Regions from separate parts of the Streptomyces sp. NPDC006552 genome, predicted to be linked through region 4. Evidence: riboswitches for the same ligand, from Rfam matches in the RefSeq annotation. Region 4 holds a riboswitch; each other region holds the start of a gene.
The links. A riboswitch is a leader RNA that binds a small molecule or an ion and turns the genes downstream of it on or off. The one in region 4 is predicted to bind thiamine pyrophosphate.

Region 1 (3,796 bases), on a different contig from region 4:
CTGCAGCAGAGCTGTGACCCGGTCAGAAGGCGGGGCGCTCGGGATCGAGGTGCGCCCGGCCCTCGGTGGGCGAGGAGGCCTGCGCGAAGTGCCGCTTGGGGATGCGCCCCGCGCGGAACGCCAGCCGGCCCGCCTCCACCGCGTGCCGCATGCCCTCGGCCATCAGCACCGGCTCCTGCGCCCGCGTCACCGCCGAGGCGAGCATCACCCCCGCACACCCCAGCTCCATGGCGAACGCCACGTCCGAGGCGGTGCCCGCTCCGGCGTCCAGGATCACCGGCACGCGCGCGCGCTCGGTGATCAGCTGGAAATTGTGCGGATTGCGGATGCCGAGTCCGGAACCGATGGGCGAGCCGAGCGGCATCACCGCCGCGCACCCCACGTCCTCCAGCTTGCGGGCCAGGACCGGATCGTCGCTGGTGTAGGGCAGGACCGTGAACCCGTCGTCGACGAGGGTCTCGGCGGCGTCCAGGGTCTCGACCGGGTCCGGCAGCAGCGTGCGTTCGTCGGCGATGACCTCCAGCTTCACCAGGCTGGTGCCGAGCGCCTCCCGCGCGAGGCGGGCGGTGAGGACCGCCTCGCCCGCGGTGAAGCAGCCCGCCGTGTTGGGCAGGACCTGGATGTCGAGTCTCTCCAGGACCGACAGGACCGAGCCGTGCACCGAGGCGTTCACGCGGCGCATCGCCACGGTGGTGAGTTCGGTGCCGGAAGCGGCCAGGGAGCGTTCCAGGATGTCGAGGCTCGGGGCGCCTCCCGTGCCCATGATCAGGCGCGAGGAGTAGGTGGTGCCCCCGAGGACGAAAGCGTCGTCGGCCATGGACGAGTCAGCCTCCTTGTACGGCGGTGAGTACTTCGACGCGGTCCCCGTCACGGAGCGCCGTCGCGGCCCACTGGGCGCGCGGGACGACGGTCTCGTTCAGGGCGGCGGCGACGCCGGAGTGCGCTGCGGTGAGGGTGGTGACGAGGGCTTCGAGGGTGAGACCGGCGGCCACCGCGCGCGGCTCGCCGTTGAGCAAGACGTTCATACGGGCTGCTCCAGAGAGGCGTCACTGAGGTCACCGGGGACCCGGCCGCAGAACCGGCCGGGCGTGAACGCCGCGGCCTCCTCCGGGAGTTCACCGGTGGCCAGGACCTGCGCCATGACGTCCCCGGTGACCGGGGTGAGCAGGACGCCGTTGCGGTGGTGGCCGGTGGCCAGGAGGAGGCCGGGCAGGGCGGTCGGGCCGAGCAGCGGGGCGTTGTCCGGCGAACCGGGGCGCAGACCCGCGCAGGTCTCGGTCAGCGGCAGTTCCGTGATGCCGGGGACGAGTTCGTGGGCGTCCCGCAGCAGCTCGTAGACGCCGCCCGCGGTGACCGTGGTGTCCCAGCCCAGTTCCTCGCTGGTGGCGCCCACGACGAGTTCACCGTTGACGCGCGGCACCAGGTACAGGTGGCTGCCGCGGACGACCGCGCGGACCGTGCGGCTGAGGAACGGCGCGTACCCCGGAGGCACCGTGAGGCGCAGGACCTGGCCCTTGACCGGGCGGACCGGCGGCACCACCTCGTCCGGGACGCCCGCGAGCCGCCCGCTGTGGCTGCCCGCCGCGAGCACGATCTGGTCGGCCGCGAGCAGGGCGGCGCCCGGCGCGGAGCCGCCGTCACCGGAGAGGACCACCCCGCACGCCCGGTCCCGGACCACATGGAGCCGCTCGGCCCACCGCCGGTGGAACGTGACGCCCGCGCGCTCGCAGGCCGTCACGAGGGCGCTCGCGAGCCTTCTCGGGTCGATCTGGTGGTCCCCGTCGACCCGCAGGCCCCCGCGCACGCCCGGCGCGAGCATCGGCTCCAGGCGGCGGCAGTCACGGCCCGACAGCCACTCGGACTCCAGCCCCGACTTCTGTTGCAGAGCGTGCAGTTCACGCAGGTGCGCCCGGTCGTCCGCGTCCAGCGCGACCGCCAGCGTGCCGCACGCGCGGTAGCCGAGGTCCTGGCCGGACGCCTCGGACAGCTCGGCGGCGAACTGCGGATAGCGGCGCGCGGAGGCGACATTGAGGCCGAGCAACGTCTGCTCGCCGTAATGGAGTTCGGTGACGGCGGCCAGCATGCCGGCCGCCACCTGGGCGGCCCCGCCGCCCGGCGCGGGGTCCACGACCGCGACCGACAGACCGCGCTGCGCGGACCGCCAGGCGGTGACCAGACCGATGATGCCGCCCCCGACGACCAGGACGTCGGTGGCTTCGGACGGAGTACGCGGCATGGGCGTCCAGCCCCTCCCTTCGCCGGCATGACCCGGATCAGGTTCGTACGGTCGGAGGCCGCTCCAGCCTCCCTCTCAGCCCGCTGCGTACGGGCTCCCGCGAGTGCTTTACGCCGTCACCCTAACTCCTGCCGGCGAGCCGCAGTAAGTACGGTCGCCCGTCCTGCTCCGCCCCCGCGCCCGCTAAACCGGTGACACGTGTGCAGGACGTCACGGCACGGGAGTGGTCCGCATCGCTGACCGACGCAAGATCAGGTGCCTAAGGTGACCCGGTGAGCGAGCAGCGGAGCGGCAACGGGACAGCGCGGGACCAGCGGCACGTCGTCATCGTCGGCGCGGGGATGGCCGGCGTGCAGACGGCGGTGGCCCTGCGCGAACAGGGCTTCGCCGGCGCCGTCACGCTGCTCGGCGCCGAACCCCACCGCCCCTACGACCGGCCGCCGCTGTCCAAGGCCGTCCTGCTGGGCAAGGCGGACGGCTCGGCCTTCGACGTGGACTTCGAGGCGCTCGGCGTCACCCTGGAGCTGGGCCGCGAGGTCACCGGGGTGCGGACCGGCGACCACGAGCTGGACACGGCCGCGGGCCCGGTCGGCTACGACGTCCTGGTCGTCGCCACCGGCGCCGAACCGGTCCGGCTGCCCGGCACCGGCTCCGACCCGGCCGTGCACGTGCTGCGCACACTCGACGACGCCGCGCGGCTGCGCCCGGTCCTCGCCGGGCAGCACGACGTGGTGGTCGTGGGCGCCGGGTGGATCGGCGCCGAGTTCGCCACCGCGGCCCGCGAGGCCGGCTGCCGCGTCACCGTCGTCGAGGCGGCCGGGCGCCCGCTGGCCGAGGCGCTGCCCGCCGAGATCGCGGCCCCCATGGCGGCCTGGTACGCGGACGCGGGAGCCGAACTGCGCACCCACGCGCGCGTGCGCGCCGTCGAGCCGGGCGCCGTGGTCCTGGAGGACGGGACGCGGCTGCCCGCCGGGGCCGTCGTCGTCGGCATCGGCGCCCGCCCGGCCACCGGCTGGCTGACCGGCTCCGGCATCGAGCTGGGCGCCCACCGCGAAGTCCTGGCCGACGCGCACCTGCGCACCTCCCGGCCCGACGTGTACGCGGTGGGGGACTGCTCGTCGTTCCCCTCGGGGCGCTACCAGGAGCGGCTGCTGGTCCACCACTGGGACAACGCCCTCCAGGGCCCGCGCACGATCGCGGCGAACATCATCGGTGAGACACCGGCCGTGTACGACCCGGTGCCCTACTTCTGGTCCGAGCAGTTCGGCCGCTTCGTGCAGTACGCGGGCCACCACCGCGCCGCCGACACCACGGTGTGGCGCGGCGACCCGGCCGGCGCCGCGTGGTCGGTGTGCTGGCTGCGCGCGGGCGCGCTGGTGGGCGTGCTGGCCGTGGGCAGGCCCCGCGACCTGGCGCAGGGCCGCAAACTCATCGAGACCGGCGCCGCGCTCGACGCGGACCGGCTCGCCGATCCGGCCCGGCCCCTGAAGTCCGCCCTGCTCTGAGCGCCGCCCGCCCCCGGCCACAAACACCTGGTCAGCCGCCCCGGCTTCCGACTGT
Region 2 (3,796 bases), on a different contig from region 4:
GTCAGTCGGCGAGCGGCAGATAGACGCGGTTGCCCGCTTCCGCGAACTCCTTCGACTTCTGTTCCATGCCCGCCTCGACCTCGGCCTTCGTGGAGCCGTGCTCGCGGCGGATGTCCTGCGAGATCTTCATCGAGCAGAACTTGGGACCGCACATCGAGCAGAAGTGCGCGGTCTTCGCCGGTTCGGCGGGCAGCGTCTCGTCGTGGAACTCCCGGGCCGTGTCCGGATCGAGGGCCAGATTGAACTGGTCCTCCCAGCGGAACTCGAAGCGGGCGTCGGAGAGCGCGTCGTCCCAGTCCTGCGCGCCCGGGTGCCCCTTGGCGAGGTCCGCCGCGTGCGCCGCGATCTTGTACGTGATGACGCCGGTCTTCACGTCGTCGCGGTTGGGCAGGCCCAGGTGCTCCTTGGGCGTGACGTAGCAGAGCATCGCCGTGCCCCACCAGGCGATCATCGCGGCGCCGATCCCGGACGTGATGTGGTCGTAGGCCGGAGCAACGTCCGTGGTCAGCGGGCCGAGCGTGTAGAACGGCGCCTCCTCGCAGATCTCCTGCTGGAGGTCGATGTTCTCCTTGATCTTGTGCATCGGGACGTGGCCCGGGCCCTCGATCATGGTCTGGACACCGTGCCGCTTGGCCACGGTGTTCAGCTCACCGAGCGTCCTGAGCTCGGCGAACTGCGCCTCGTCGTTGGCGTCGGCGATGGAGCCGGGGCGCAGTCCGTCACCCAGGGAGTACGTGACGTCGTACGCCGCGAGGATGTCGCACAGCTCCTCGAAGTGCTCGTAGAGGAAGCTCTCCTTGTGGTGGGCCAGGCACCACGCGGCCATGATCGAACCGCCGCGCGAGACGATGCCGGTCTTGCGGTTGGCGGTCAGCGGGACGTACGGCAGCCGCACGCCGGCGTGGACCGTCATGTAGTCCACCCCCTGCTCGGCCTGTTCGACGACCGTGTCCTTATAGATCTCCCAGGTCAGCTCCTCGGCCTTGCCGTCGACCTTCTCCAGGGCCTGGTAGAGCGGCACGGTGCCGATGGGGACGGGGGAGTTGCGCAGCACCCACTCGCGCGTGGTGTGGATGTTGCGGCCGGTGGAGAGGTCCATGACGGTGTCGGCGCCCCAGCGGGTCGCCCACGTCATCTTCTCCACCTCCTCCTCGATGGACGAGGTGACGGCGGAGTTGCCGATGTTGGCGTTGACCTTCACCAGGAACCGCTTGCCGATGATCATCGGCTCGATCTCCGGGTGGTTCACATTGGCGGGCAGGACCGCGCGCCCCGCCGCGATCTCCTCGCGGACGACCTCCGGCGCGACGTTCTCCCGGAGGGCCACGTACTCCATCTCCGGGGTGATCTCGCCTCGCCGGGCGTACGCGAGCTGGGTCACGGGCTCGCCGGTCCGGCCGCGGCGCGGCTGGCGCGGCCGGCCGGGGAAGACCGCGTCGAGGTTGCGCAGCCCGCCGCGCGGCGACGTGTGCTTGATGCCGTCGTCCTCCGGACGGGCGGGCCGGCCCGCGTACTCCTCGGTGTCGCCGCGGGCGATGATCCAGTTCTCTCGGAGGGGGGCGAGCCCCCGGCGGACGTCGGTGTCGACGGTCGGATCGGTGTACGGGCCGGAGGTGTCGTACAGCGTGACGGCCTGGCCGTTGGTGAGGTGCACCTGGCGGACCGGCACGTTGAGGTCGGGGCGCGAACCCCGGATGTACCCCTTGTGCCAGCCGATGGACTTCCCGGCCTCCGGCTGTGAGCCGCTGGAGACAGGCGTGCGTGCGTCCGTTGTGGTCATGAGACCTACTCCCTACGCCGGCATTACCCGGTAACAGGTTCGGCGGTCGACGCAGCGATGTTCGTCGGCGGCGCTCCACGCTGTTTCACGTGAAACACGCCGGGACGAAGGTCAGCGCCCTCTCAGCCCGGTGCTCCGAGCTCCCGCGTGTGCAAAGGTGCCTCCACGCTAGCGTCCCTTCGGACGCGTTGAACAGAGGGCCCCTGTCGTTCTTGCGATGATCGGGCGGTGACCACCACCCAGCAGCCCCCGCCTCCGCCGCCCCAACCCCCGCACGGGCCAGGCCCGTCGGGCCCTGGCGGCGGTGGCCACGGACACGGTCATTCGCACAGCCACGGCCCGGCCGCGCCCGTCTCCCAGCACCTGCGCAAGGTCATCGCGGCCGTCCTCGTGCCGTTCTCCGTCGCGGTCGTCGTCGGTCTGGTGGTCCTGTGGCCCGGTGGCGCCCCGGCACACGAGCGCACGGGGGTCGGCTTCGACCGGCAGACACAGCAGGCCACGGTCTCCACGGTCGAGAAGGTCGACTGCAAGTCCGTGAACGCCTCGGGGGAGACCCCGACCGGCGACACCTCCACGGCTGAGGGCTCGTCGGCGCAGCAGCAGGCCACCGGCACGTGTGGGAAGGCGTCCATCCGGATCGACACCGGCAAGGACAAGGGACGCACGTTCACCGAGGTCGTCCAGCCGGACTCGCCACGCCAACTGCGTGCGGGCCAGCGGGTGATCGTGGCCTACGCGCCGGATGCACCGGAGAACCTGCAGTACTCGGTCACCGATGTGAACCGTAAGTTCCCGATGGCGCTGCTGGCCGGAATCTTCGCCGTCGTGGTGGTCGTCGTGGGCCGGCTGCGCGGTGTCATGGCTCTGGTCGCGCTGGCGGTGAGCTTTCTGGTCCTGACGCTGTTCATCCTCCCGGCGATCCTCCAGGGGTCGAACCCGCTGGTGGTGGCGGTCGTCGGGGCGAGCGCCATCATGCTGATCGCGCTCTACCTGTGCCACGGACTGACGGCCCGGACCTCGGTCGCCGTCCTCGGCACTCTCGTATCGCTGCTGCTCATCGGCCTGTTGGGCTCGCTGTTCATCGGCTGGGCGGCGCTGACCGGCAACACGGACGACAACACCGGTCTGATCCACGGCCTGTACCCGCACATCGACATGAGTGGTCTGCTGCTCGCCGGCGTCATCATCGGCTCGCTCGGTGTCCTGGACGATGTGACGGTGACCCAGACGTCCGCGGTGTGGGAGCTGCACGAGGCCAACCCCGCGATGGGCTGGCGCGGGCTGTACCGGGCGGGCATCCGGATCGGCCGCGACCACATCGCGTCCGTCGTCAACACGCTGGTGCTCGCGTACGCGGGCGCGGCGCTGCCGCTGCTGCTGCTCTTCTCGATCGCGCAGAGCAGTGTGGTCGAGGTCGCCAACAGCGAGCTGGTGGCCGAGGAGATCGTGCGCACGCTGGTCGGTTCGATCGGCCTGGTGGCCGCGGTTCCGGTGACCACCGCGCTGGCCGCGCTGGTGGTCGCCGCCGACCGGCCGGAGACCCGGGGGCGTGCGGTGGCGGCCGCGGCCCGCGGCGGCAGAGGGCGGCGGCGCAAGCACTGAGCGGCGCGGAACGGCTCGGGTGCACCGCGCTGCTGAAGCGTTACGCCGAACGCCCTGGTGACGGCCGGTGATCAGCCGGCGTTCTGCTCCTCGGCGAGGATCCGGTCGAGCGCCTCGTCGAGTTCGGCCTCGTAGTCGCAGAGGGCCTGTTCCTGGCCGAGCGGCACGAGCTTGTCGGTGCGGTCGAGGAACGCGATGAGGGGTGCGACGCCGACCCGGAACAGCGCGTGATCGCTGCCCACCTGGAGCCGGATGTGCACCTCGCCCGGCAGCTCGTCGGTGCGGCCGCCGCCCGCGCACTCCACGGGAGAGATCCGCACGTCGCCGTCGCCGGTCGCGCCGTTGACCCCGTCGACGAGCAGTTCCCGGCCGAACGCCCAGGTCACGGGCGCGTCTCCGGGGAGATGGAAGGTG
Region 3 (3,796 bases), on a different contig from region 4:
CCGAGGATCTGCACGACCCCGAAGGAGGTGAAGGTGAACAGGAAGACCATCAGGGCCGCCGCCGCCACGGCCGGTCCGAGGGCGGGCAGCGTCACCGTGCGCCAGGCCGCGAACCGGGAGGCGCCGAGCATCCGCGCGGCCTCCTCCTGCCGCGGATCGAGCTGCGCCCACAGCCCGCCGACGGTCCGCACGACCACGGCGTAGTTGAAGAAGACGTGCGCGAGCAGGATCGCCCACACCGTGGTGTCGAGCCGTACGCCCCACACCGCGTCGAGCAGCCCGCCCCGGCCGAGCAGCGCCAGGAACGCCGTGCCCACGACGACGGTCGGCAGGACGAACGGCACGGTGACGACGGCCCGCAGCAGCTGCTTGCCGGGAAAGTCGAGCCGGGCGAACACGTACGCGCCCGGCAGCCCGATCAGTAGCGTCAGGGCGGTCGAGGCGAGGGCCTGCCAGACCGTGAACCACAGGACGTGCCGGATGTCGGACTGCCCCAGCACGTCCACGATCCGCCCGAACTGCCAGGCGCCGCCGACGAGCAGCCCCCGCCGGACGATGGCGAGGACCGGGTAGGCGAAGAAGACGGCGAAGAACGCGACGGGCACCGCCATCAGGCCGAGCCGCGCCGCGCTCCCGCCGCGCGGCCGGACCGTGGCGGTCACTTGCGGACGAGCGAGGTCCACGACTTGACCCAGTCGTCCCGGTGGTCCGCGATCGTGCGCGGGCTCATGGTCTCGGGGTCCCCGACCCGCACCGCGTACTTGCGGTAGTCGGCGGGCGCGGAGGCGTCCTCGGTCACCGGGTCGACGAACATGTTGAGCGGCATGTCCTGCTGGAACTCCTTCGAGATCAGGAAGTCGAGCAGCGCCCGGCCGCCCTTCTCGTTCTTCGCCCCGTCGAGCAGCCCGGCGAACTCGACCTGCCGGAAGCAGGTCCCGGTGGCGACCCCGACCGGCGACGTCTTCGGCTGCGGGTCGGCGTAGATCGCCTCGGCGGGCGGCGAGGAGGCGTACGAGACGACGAGCGGACGCTCGCCGCCGGCCTTCTTGCCGCCGGCGCTGCCGCTGAACTCCTCGTTGTAGGCCTGGTCCCAGCCGTCGACGACCTGCACGCCGTTGGCGACGAGCTTCTTCCAGTACCCCTGCCAGCCGTCGCCGCCGTACTTCGCGGCGGAGCCGAGCAGGAAGCCGAGGCCGGGCGAGGAGGTGGCCGCGTTCTCGGTGACCAGCAGGTTCTTGTACGCGGGCTTGGCCAGATCGGCGAACGAGGACGGCACCGCCAGCTTGTGCCGCGCGAAGTACTCCTTGTCGTAGTTGACGCAGATGTCGCCGGTGTCGACCGGGGTGACGCGGTGCTTCGCGACGTCGAGCTGGTACTCGCTGGGCACCCGTTCCAGTCCCTTGGCCCGGTACGGGGCGAAGATCCCGTTGTCGAGCGCACGGGACAGCAAGGTGTTGTCGACACCGAAGAAGACGTCGCCCTGCGGGTTCCCCTTGGACAGGATCGCCTTGTTGACGGCCTGCCCGGCGTCGCCGTCCTCCAGCACCTTGACCTGGTAGCCGGACTTCTTCTCGAAGTCCTTCAGGACGTTCTTGGAGACGGCCCACGAGTCGTGGCTGACGAGGGTGACGGTCGCGGACTCACCGGAGGTCCCTTCGCCGGACGACCCGCAGGCGGACAGCGCGAGCATCCCGAGGACGCAGCCGACGGCGACGACCACGGACGTCGTCCTACGCGTGGTGCTGGTGGTGCTGGTGGTGCTCATTACGAATTCCTCCTGGAATGACCAGGAGAAGACGCGGCCCTGCCCGGCGACCCCTGAGGACCGCCGGGCAGGGCGCAACAGCATGAGTGATGACCGAACTTCCTACCCGGAATGACCCGGGCGAGGTTCAGAGGGTCTGCGGCCTGTCCTGCTTCGGTGCCGCACTCTCAGCGCTGTGGCGCTCCCCTGTCGGAATATGAAGATGTGGGTACGGGCCCCAGGCTACCGCTCGGTGGCGGCGAGCTGACCACACGCCCCGTCGATCTCCTGGCCACGGGTGTCGCGGATGGTGACGGGCACCCCGTGCGCGGCGATCGCGTCGACGAACGCCTTCTCGTCCTCGGGCCGCGAGGCGGTCCACTTCGAGCCGGGCGTCGGGTTGAGCGGGATGAGGTTGACGTGCACCGGCTTGCCCTTGAGCATCCGGCCGAGCCGGTCGCCGCGCCACGCCTGGTCGTTGATGTCGCGGATCAGCGCGTACTCGATGGAGAGCCGGCGCCCGGACCTGGCCGCGTACTCGAACCCGGCGTCGAGCACCTCCCGCACCTTCCACCGTGTGTTGACCGGTACGAGGGTGTCGCGCAGCTCGTCGTCGGGGGCGTGCAGCGAGATGGCGAGACGGCACTTGAAGCCCTCGTCGGCGAACCGGTTGATGGCAGGGACGAGCCCGACCGTCGACACGGTGATGCCGCGCTGCGAGAGGCCGAGCCCGTCCGGCTCGGGGTCGGTCAGCGCGCGGATGGCCTGCACGACGCGCTTGTAGTTGGCGAGCGGCTCGCCCATCCCCATGAAGACGATGTTGCTCAGCCGCGCCGGGCCGCCGGGGATCTCCCCGTCGCGCAGCGCCCGCATCCCGTCGACGATCTGGTGCACGATCTCGCCGGTCGACAGGTTCCGGTCGAGACCGGCCTGCCCGGTGGCGCAGAACGGACAGTTCATCCCGCACCCGGCCTGCGACGAGATGCACATCGTCACACGGTCCGGGTAGCGCATCAGCACGGACTCGACGAGCGTCCCGTCGAACAGCCGCCACAGGGTCTTGCGCGTGGTGTCCTGGTCGGTCGAGAGGTGCCGCACGACGGTCATCAGCTCGGGCAGCAACGCCTCCCGCAGCTTCTCGCGCGACCCGGCGGGGATGTCGGTCCACTCGGCGGGGTCGTGCGCGTACCGCGCGAAGTAGTGCTGCGACAGCTGCTTGGCGCGAAACGGCTTCTCCCCGATCGCGGCGACGGCTTCCTTCCGCTCGGCGGGCGAGAGGTCGGCGAGGTGCCGCGGCGGCTTCTTGGCTGCGCGGGGGGCGACGAAAGTGAGTTCTCCGGGCTTAGGCATGGCTGTACCAGTGTCGCAGATGGATGGGGGTGACCGTCCTCGGCATCCTGTGGTGGGGTTCAGCGGCAGCAGCGGAGCCGGCCAGGGCACGAAAAGCAACAAGACCGTTCCATGCCCCCGAAGGTCACCCCTCAACGCTCCTCAGATCTGCACCCGTCGCACCGATCATCTGTGAAGGCGGGACGCTACAGAAACCCGGGTGGACAGTGTGGACAAGTTCAGCTCGCCTACGCACATCCATTAAGAGAATCCGCCCGCTGCCGGTGACAACCATCATGATCCGCTGGCACTATCCCGCGCATGACACTGCTCACGGTCGCCCTTTCCGGGAAGTTCATACCGGACACTTGCACGAAGGGACCTGGAGACTGGAATCCCATCGGCTCCGCCGAATCTCTCAGCGCGTTCTGCGGAATCTTCGCCGGCTTCGTGTTTTCCGGTGTGGTGATGGTCATCGGCCAGAAGAACGCGGCGGGCAGTGACGGGCATGCGTCCCGCGGCCTACGCCTGCTGTTACCCAGCTTCTTCGGGCTTGCGATCGCCGCCTACTTGTACGCACTGACCTCCGGCGAACTGGTGTGCAAGCGGGCCTTGGTCGAGCAGCTGTTCGCTGGAGCCATTCTGGCCGCCGACGCAATCGTCGTGATCGCCGGCCTGGCTTGGCTACTTCTGGCGTATGAACGTAATTCCCACGGCGAGGTG
Region 4 (3,796 bases):
TGGCGGGACCAGTGGTGGGCCACGGCCGGATCGACGCCCACCCGGTCACCGTCCGTCGGCCGCAGGCGCACACCGTTGTCCGTGGTGACCGTCAGCCGCAGACCCGAGACGGCCGGCGCGACGCCCTCGGCCGGGGACCGGGGCCGCTCGCCGCCTCCTGCGCACCCGGCCAGAAGAGGAAGCACGGCGAACCCGACGGCTCCGGCGGCCAAGCGCCGGGAGGATGACTTCATCGCAGCCTTCATCCCGACCAACTGCCCCGAACGGCGCCTTGCTCACCCGTAGAGCGGGCGCAGGCGCCCCGCTCTCCGCCCATAAGTGCGGAGAGCGGGGCGGCGGGCTCACTGCCGAACCCTCCCGGGAGGGACTCGGATCGGGACCGCCGTCGCACGGACTCCCCTCAACCGGGAGGTCCAAACGTGGAGACGGCGGTTCAAGGAGTACCGTCGCCCAGCGCTTCGCGCACCGCCGCCTGCGCGTGCAGCCGCGCCGTGGGGAAGACGGGGACGGGGCTGTCCTGCGCCCCGATCAGCAACTCGATCTCGGTGCAGCCCAGGACGATCCCTTGGGCACCGGACGCGACCAGCCCGGCGATGACCTCCTGGTACGCGGTGCGCGACGCGTCACGGACCACGCCGAGGCACAACTCCTCGTAGATCACCCGGTGGACGAGGGCCCGCCCGGCCTCGTCGGGGACGAGCACGTCGAGGCCCGCCTGTGCGAGCCGGCCCCGGTAGAAGTCCTGCTCCATGGTGAACGCGGTGCCGAGCAGACCCACCCGCTCCAGCCCCGCCGCTCGCACGGCGCCCGCAGTCGCGTCGGCCAGGTGGAGCAGGGGGACGGCCGTGGCGGCCTGCACCTGGTCGGCGACCTTGTGCATCGTGTTCGTGCACAGGAGCAACAGCTCCGCACCGGCCGCTTCGAGGCGCCGGGCGGCCTCGGCGAGGATCCGGCCCGCGGCCTCCCAGTCCCCCACGACCTGCAATCGCTCGATCTCCGCGAAGTCCACGGAGTACAGCACGCACGGAGCGGAGTGCAGCCCGCCGAGCCGCTCGCGCGTCAGCTCGTTCAGCAGCCGGTAGTACTCCGCCGTCGACTCCCAGCTCATGCCGCCGATCAGCCCGATGGTCCTCATACGCATAAGCGGACTCTACGCGTGCCGGGCAGGGTATAAGCAAGCCTTATCGCAGCGGTCGGGGGCGGCTACGGTGCCCACCCGGGCAGCGGTTAGTCTTCGCAGCGGTACTGCCCGACACGGGGTGCCCCGCGACCGCGACGGGGCTGAGATCACACCCGTAGAACCTGAACCAGTTAGCACTGGCGGAGGGATGTCAGCGATGTCGATGCCGCACGCTTCCACGGAACCGCATGCCGCCCCGCGGCCGGGCGCGACCGCCTTCGACGGGCGGATGCCCGCCGCGCCGGGGGACTGGCGCCCGGAATCGCGCGGCATCGCCCCGGTCCCCGGGAGCCACCGGTACGGTGGCGCCGGACGGCTGTTCACCGTGTGGTTCGCCCCGAACCTGACCATGAGCGGCGTCTTCACCGGCACCGTCGGCATCGCCCTGGGCCTGGACTTCGCCACCGCGCTGGCGGCCGTCGTCCTGGGCACCGTGCTCGGAGCCGTGCCCACCGCCTATCTCGGCACCTGGGGCAGCCGCACCGGCGCGGGTCAACTGCCGCTGGCCCGGCTGGCGTTCGGCCGGGCGGTCGTCGTGCCGGGCACGCTCCAGTGGCTGTCCTCCATCGCCTGGGACGCGCTCATCGGACTGTTCGGCGGGGACGCGCTCGCCCGGCTGTGCGGCTGGCCGTTCTGGCTGGGGGCCCTCGTGATGATGGCCGCCCAGGGGGCGTTCGGCGCGCTGGGTTATGAGGCGATCCACCGCCTCCAGAAGTGGATGACGGCCGTCCTCGCGGTCGCCTTCTGCGCCCTGGCCCTGCGCCTGGCCCATGCGGGCGTCACCCCCGCCGGCCACGGGAGCGCCCACGGGGCCGACCGGCTCGGTGCGTTCGCCCTGACCACCACCATCGCGCTGAGCCTCACGCTCTCCTGGGCCCCCTACGCCAGCGACTTCAGCCGCTACCTGCCCCGGGCCACCTCCGCCTCCCGCATGTTCTGGTGCACGCTCGCCGGTGTCGTCGTGTCGTTCACCGCGGTGCAGGCCCTCGGACTGTGGGGCGCGTCCGTCTTCACCGACCAGACCGCGCAGGGCGTCGACACGCTGCTGGGCGGGGGAGTGGTCGGCTCGGTCGGGCTCCTGGCCGTGGCGCTGGCCGCGCTGTGCAGCAACGCGATGAACGACTACAGCGGCTCCCTCGCCCTCCAGGTGATCGGCGTCCGCCTGCCGCGCCCCCTCGCCGCCGCGCTCGCCGCTCTCCTCGGCTTCCCGCTGGTGCTGTGGATGCACGCCGCGGACACCGCCGCCCGCTTCCAGAACGTGCTCCTGTTCGTGGGGTACTGGATCCCCGGCTTCGTCGCGGTCGTCCTCGTCGACTGGCGGGCCCGCGCCCGCGCGCGCGGGGGCGCCGCCGTGGACCTCGCGGCGGAGGAGGCCCGGCGGCAGCCGGTCCTGCCCGCGCTGGTGGCGTTCCTGGCCGCGTTCGCCGCCACGGTGCCGTTCATGGACACGAGCCTCTACGTCGGCCCCGTGGCACAGGCGCTGCACGGCGCGGACCTCGGCTACTACGTCGCCTTCGTCACCGCGCTCGCCGTTTACGTGCCGTTCGGGCTGCGGGAGAGCGGCAGTACCGGCAGGGGCTGACAGGTGCGGCGCCCACCTGCGGTTTTTGCGTACGGCGCCGCCGGAACCGGAACCTTCTTGCGTTATGCGCAAGACCTTATGCGCCAAGGGGAACGCCCGTACCGTCGAACCCATGACGCACCCCGGACCCGCAGGTCACCACCACGGAACCTCCGCCCACACCCACACCCACGCCCACGACGCGACGCCGCAGGACGACGAGCTCGCCCAGATCCTCGACCTCGACGCCGAGCTGTTCGCCGGTCACCTCGCCGCCACGACGCGCAAGATCGCGGACCTGTCGGCGGGCGGCGTCCGGCACATCGTGGATATCGGCGCCGGCAGCGGAACCGGCACCTTCGCCCTGCTCGACCGGTTCCCCGGGGCCACGGTCACCGCCGTCGACAGCTCCGCCGCCATGCTGGAGCGGCTGACCCGCACCGCCGCCGCCCGGAACCTCGGCGCACGGGTCGTGCCGCTCCAGGCCGACGCGGGCCAGGGCCTGCCCGGCGTCGGCGACGCGGACCTCGTCTGGGCCTCGGCCTCCCTGCACCACCTGGACGACCCCGTCGAGGCGCTGAAGGGGGTCTTCGCCGCGCTGCGCCCGGGCGGCCTCCTGGCCGTCGCCGAGCTGGACGGGATGCCCCGGTTCCTGCCCGACGACGCCGTCCCGGACCGCGCCGGACTGGAAGCCCGCTGCCGCGAGGCGCTCACCGCGCTCCAGCACGAGCACGTGCCGCACCTCGGCTCCGACTGGCGCGGCGCGCTGACGACGGCCGGCTTCAGCATCGCCTACGCCCACGCCGAGGAACTGCGCCTGGACGCGCGGACACCGCTGCCCGCGGGCGCGGGACGCTACGCCTACCTCGCGCTGCGCCGCATCCGCGAAGCCGTCACGGACCTGGTCGACGCCGCCGATCTCGCCGCGCTCGACACCCTCCTGGACGGCGGCGCACAGGACGTGCGCCACCGGGGCGACCTCGTGGTGCGCTCGACGCGCGAGCTGTTCCTCGCCCGCCGCCCCGCGGCCGCCGGGCACTGAACCGTCCCGGCGC

Region 1: linked by a shared signal. The riboswitch ahead of thiO (glycine oxidase ThiO) and the one ahead of ABZY33_RS04835 (cytosine permease) in region 4 are both predicted to bind thiamine pyrophosphate.
Region 2: linked by a shared signal. The riboswitch ahead of thiC (phosphomethylpyrimidine synthase ThiC) and the one ahead of ABZY33_RS04835 (cytosine permease) in region 4 are both predicted to bind thiamine pyrophosphate.
Region 3: linked by a shared signal. The riboswitch ahead of ABZY33_RS21585 (thiamine ABC transporter substrate-binding protein) and the one ahead of ABZY33_RS04835 (cytosine permease) in region 4 are both predicted to bind thiamine pyrophosphate.

Annotation. Positions count from the first base shown of each region.
Region 1 covers NZ_JBEXOS010000091.1:18,422-22,217, forward strand. The annotation lists gene ABZY33_RS33235 (thiazole synthase) at 23-817, opposite strand; gene thiS (sulfur carrier protein ThiS) at 825-1,025, opposite strand; gene thiO (glycine oxidase ThiO) at 1,022-2,236, opposite strand; TPP riboswitch at 2,234-2,347, opposite strand; gene ABZY33_RS33250 (FAD-dependent oxidoreductase) at 2,509-3,741, shown strand.
Region 2 covers NZ_JBEXOS010000004.1:121,704-125,499, forward strand. The annotation lists gene thiC (phosphomethylpyrimidine synthase ThiC) at 2-1,780, opposite strand; TPP riboswitch at 1,773-1,937, opposite strand; gene ABZY33_RS04100 (YibE/F family protein) at 2,009-3,382, shown strand; gene ABZY33_RS04105 (SsgA family sporulation/cell division regulator) at 3,454-3,796, opposite strand, start outside.
Region 3 covers NZ_JBEXOS010000037.1:42,118-45,913, reverse strand. The annotation lists gene ABZY33_RS21590 (iron ABC transporter permease) at 1-683, opposite strand, end outside; gene ABZY33_RS21585 (thiamine ABC transporter substrate-binding protein) at 659-1,765, opposite strand; TPP riboswitch at 1,847-1,963, opposite strand; gene rlmN (23S rRNA (adenine(2503)-C(2))-methyltransferase RlmN) at 1,988-3,094, opposite strand; gene ABZY33_RS21575 (hypothetical protein) at 3,395-3,796, shown strand, end outside.
Region 4 covers NZ_JBEXOS010000005.1:70,550-74,345, forward strand. The annotation lists gene ABZY33_RS04825 (DUF4097 family beta strand repeat-containing protein) at 1-212, opposite strand, end outside; gene ABZY33_RS04830 (aspartate/glutamate racemase family protein) at 434-1,135, opposite strand; TPP riboswitch at 1,246-1,346, shown strand; gene ABZY33_RS04835 (cytosine permease) at 1,338-2,762, shown strand; gene ABZY33_RS04840 (methyltransferase) at 2,875-3,783, shown strand.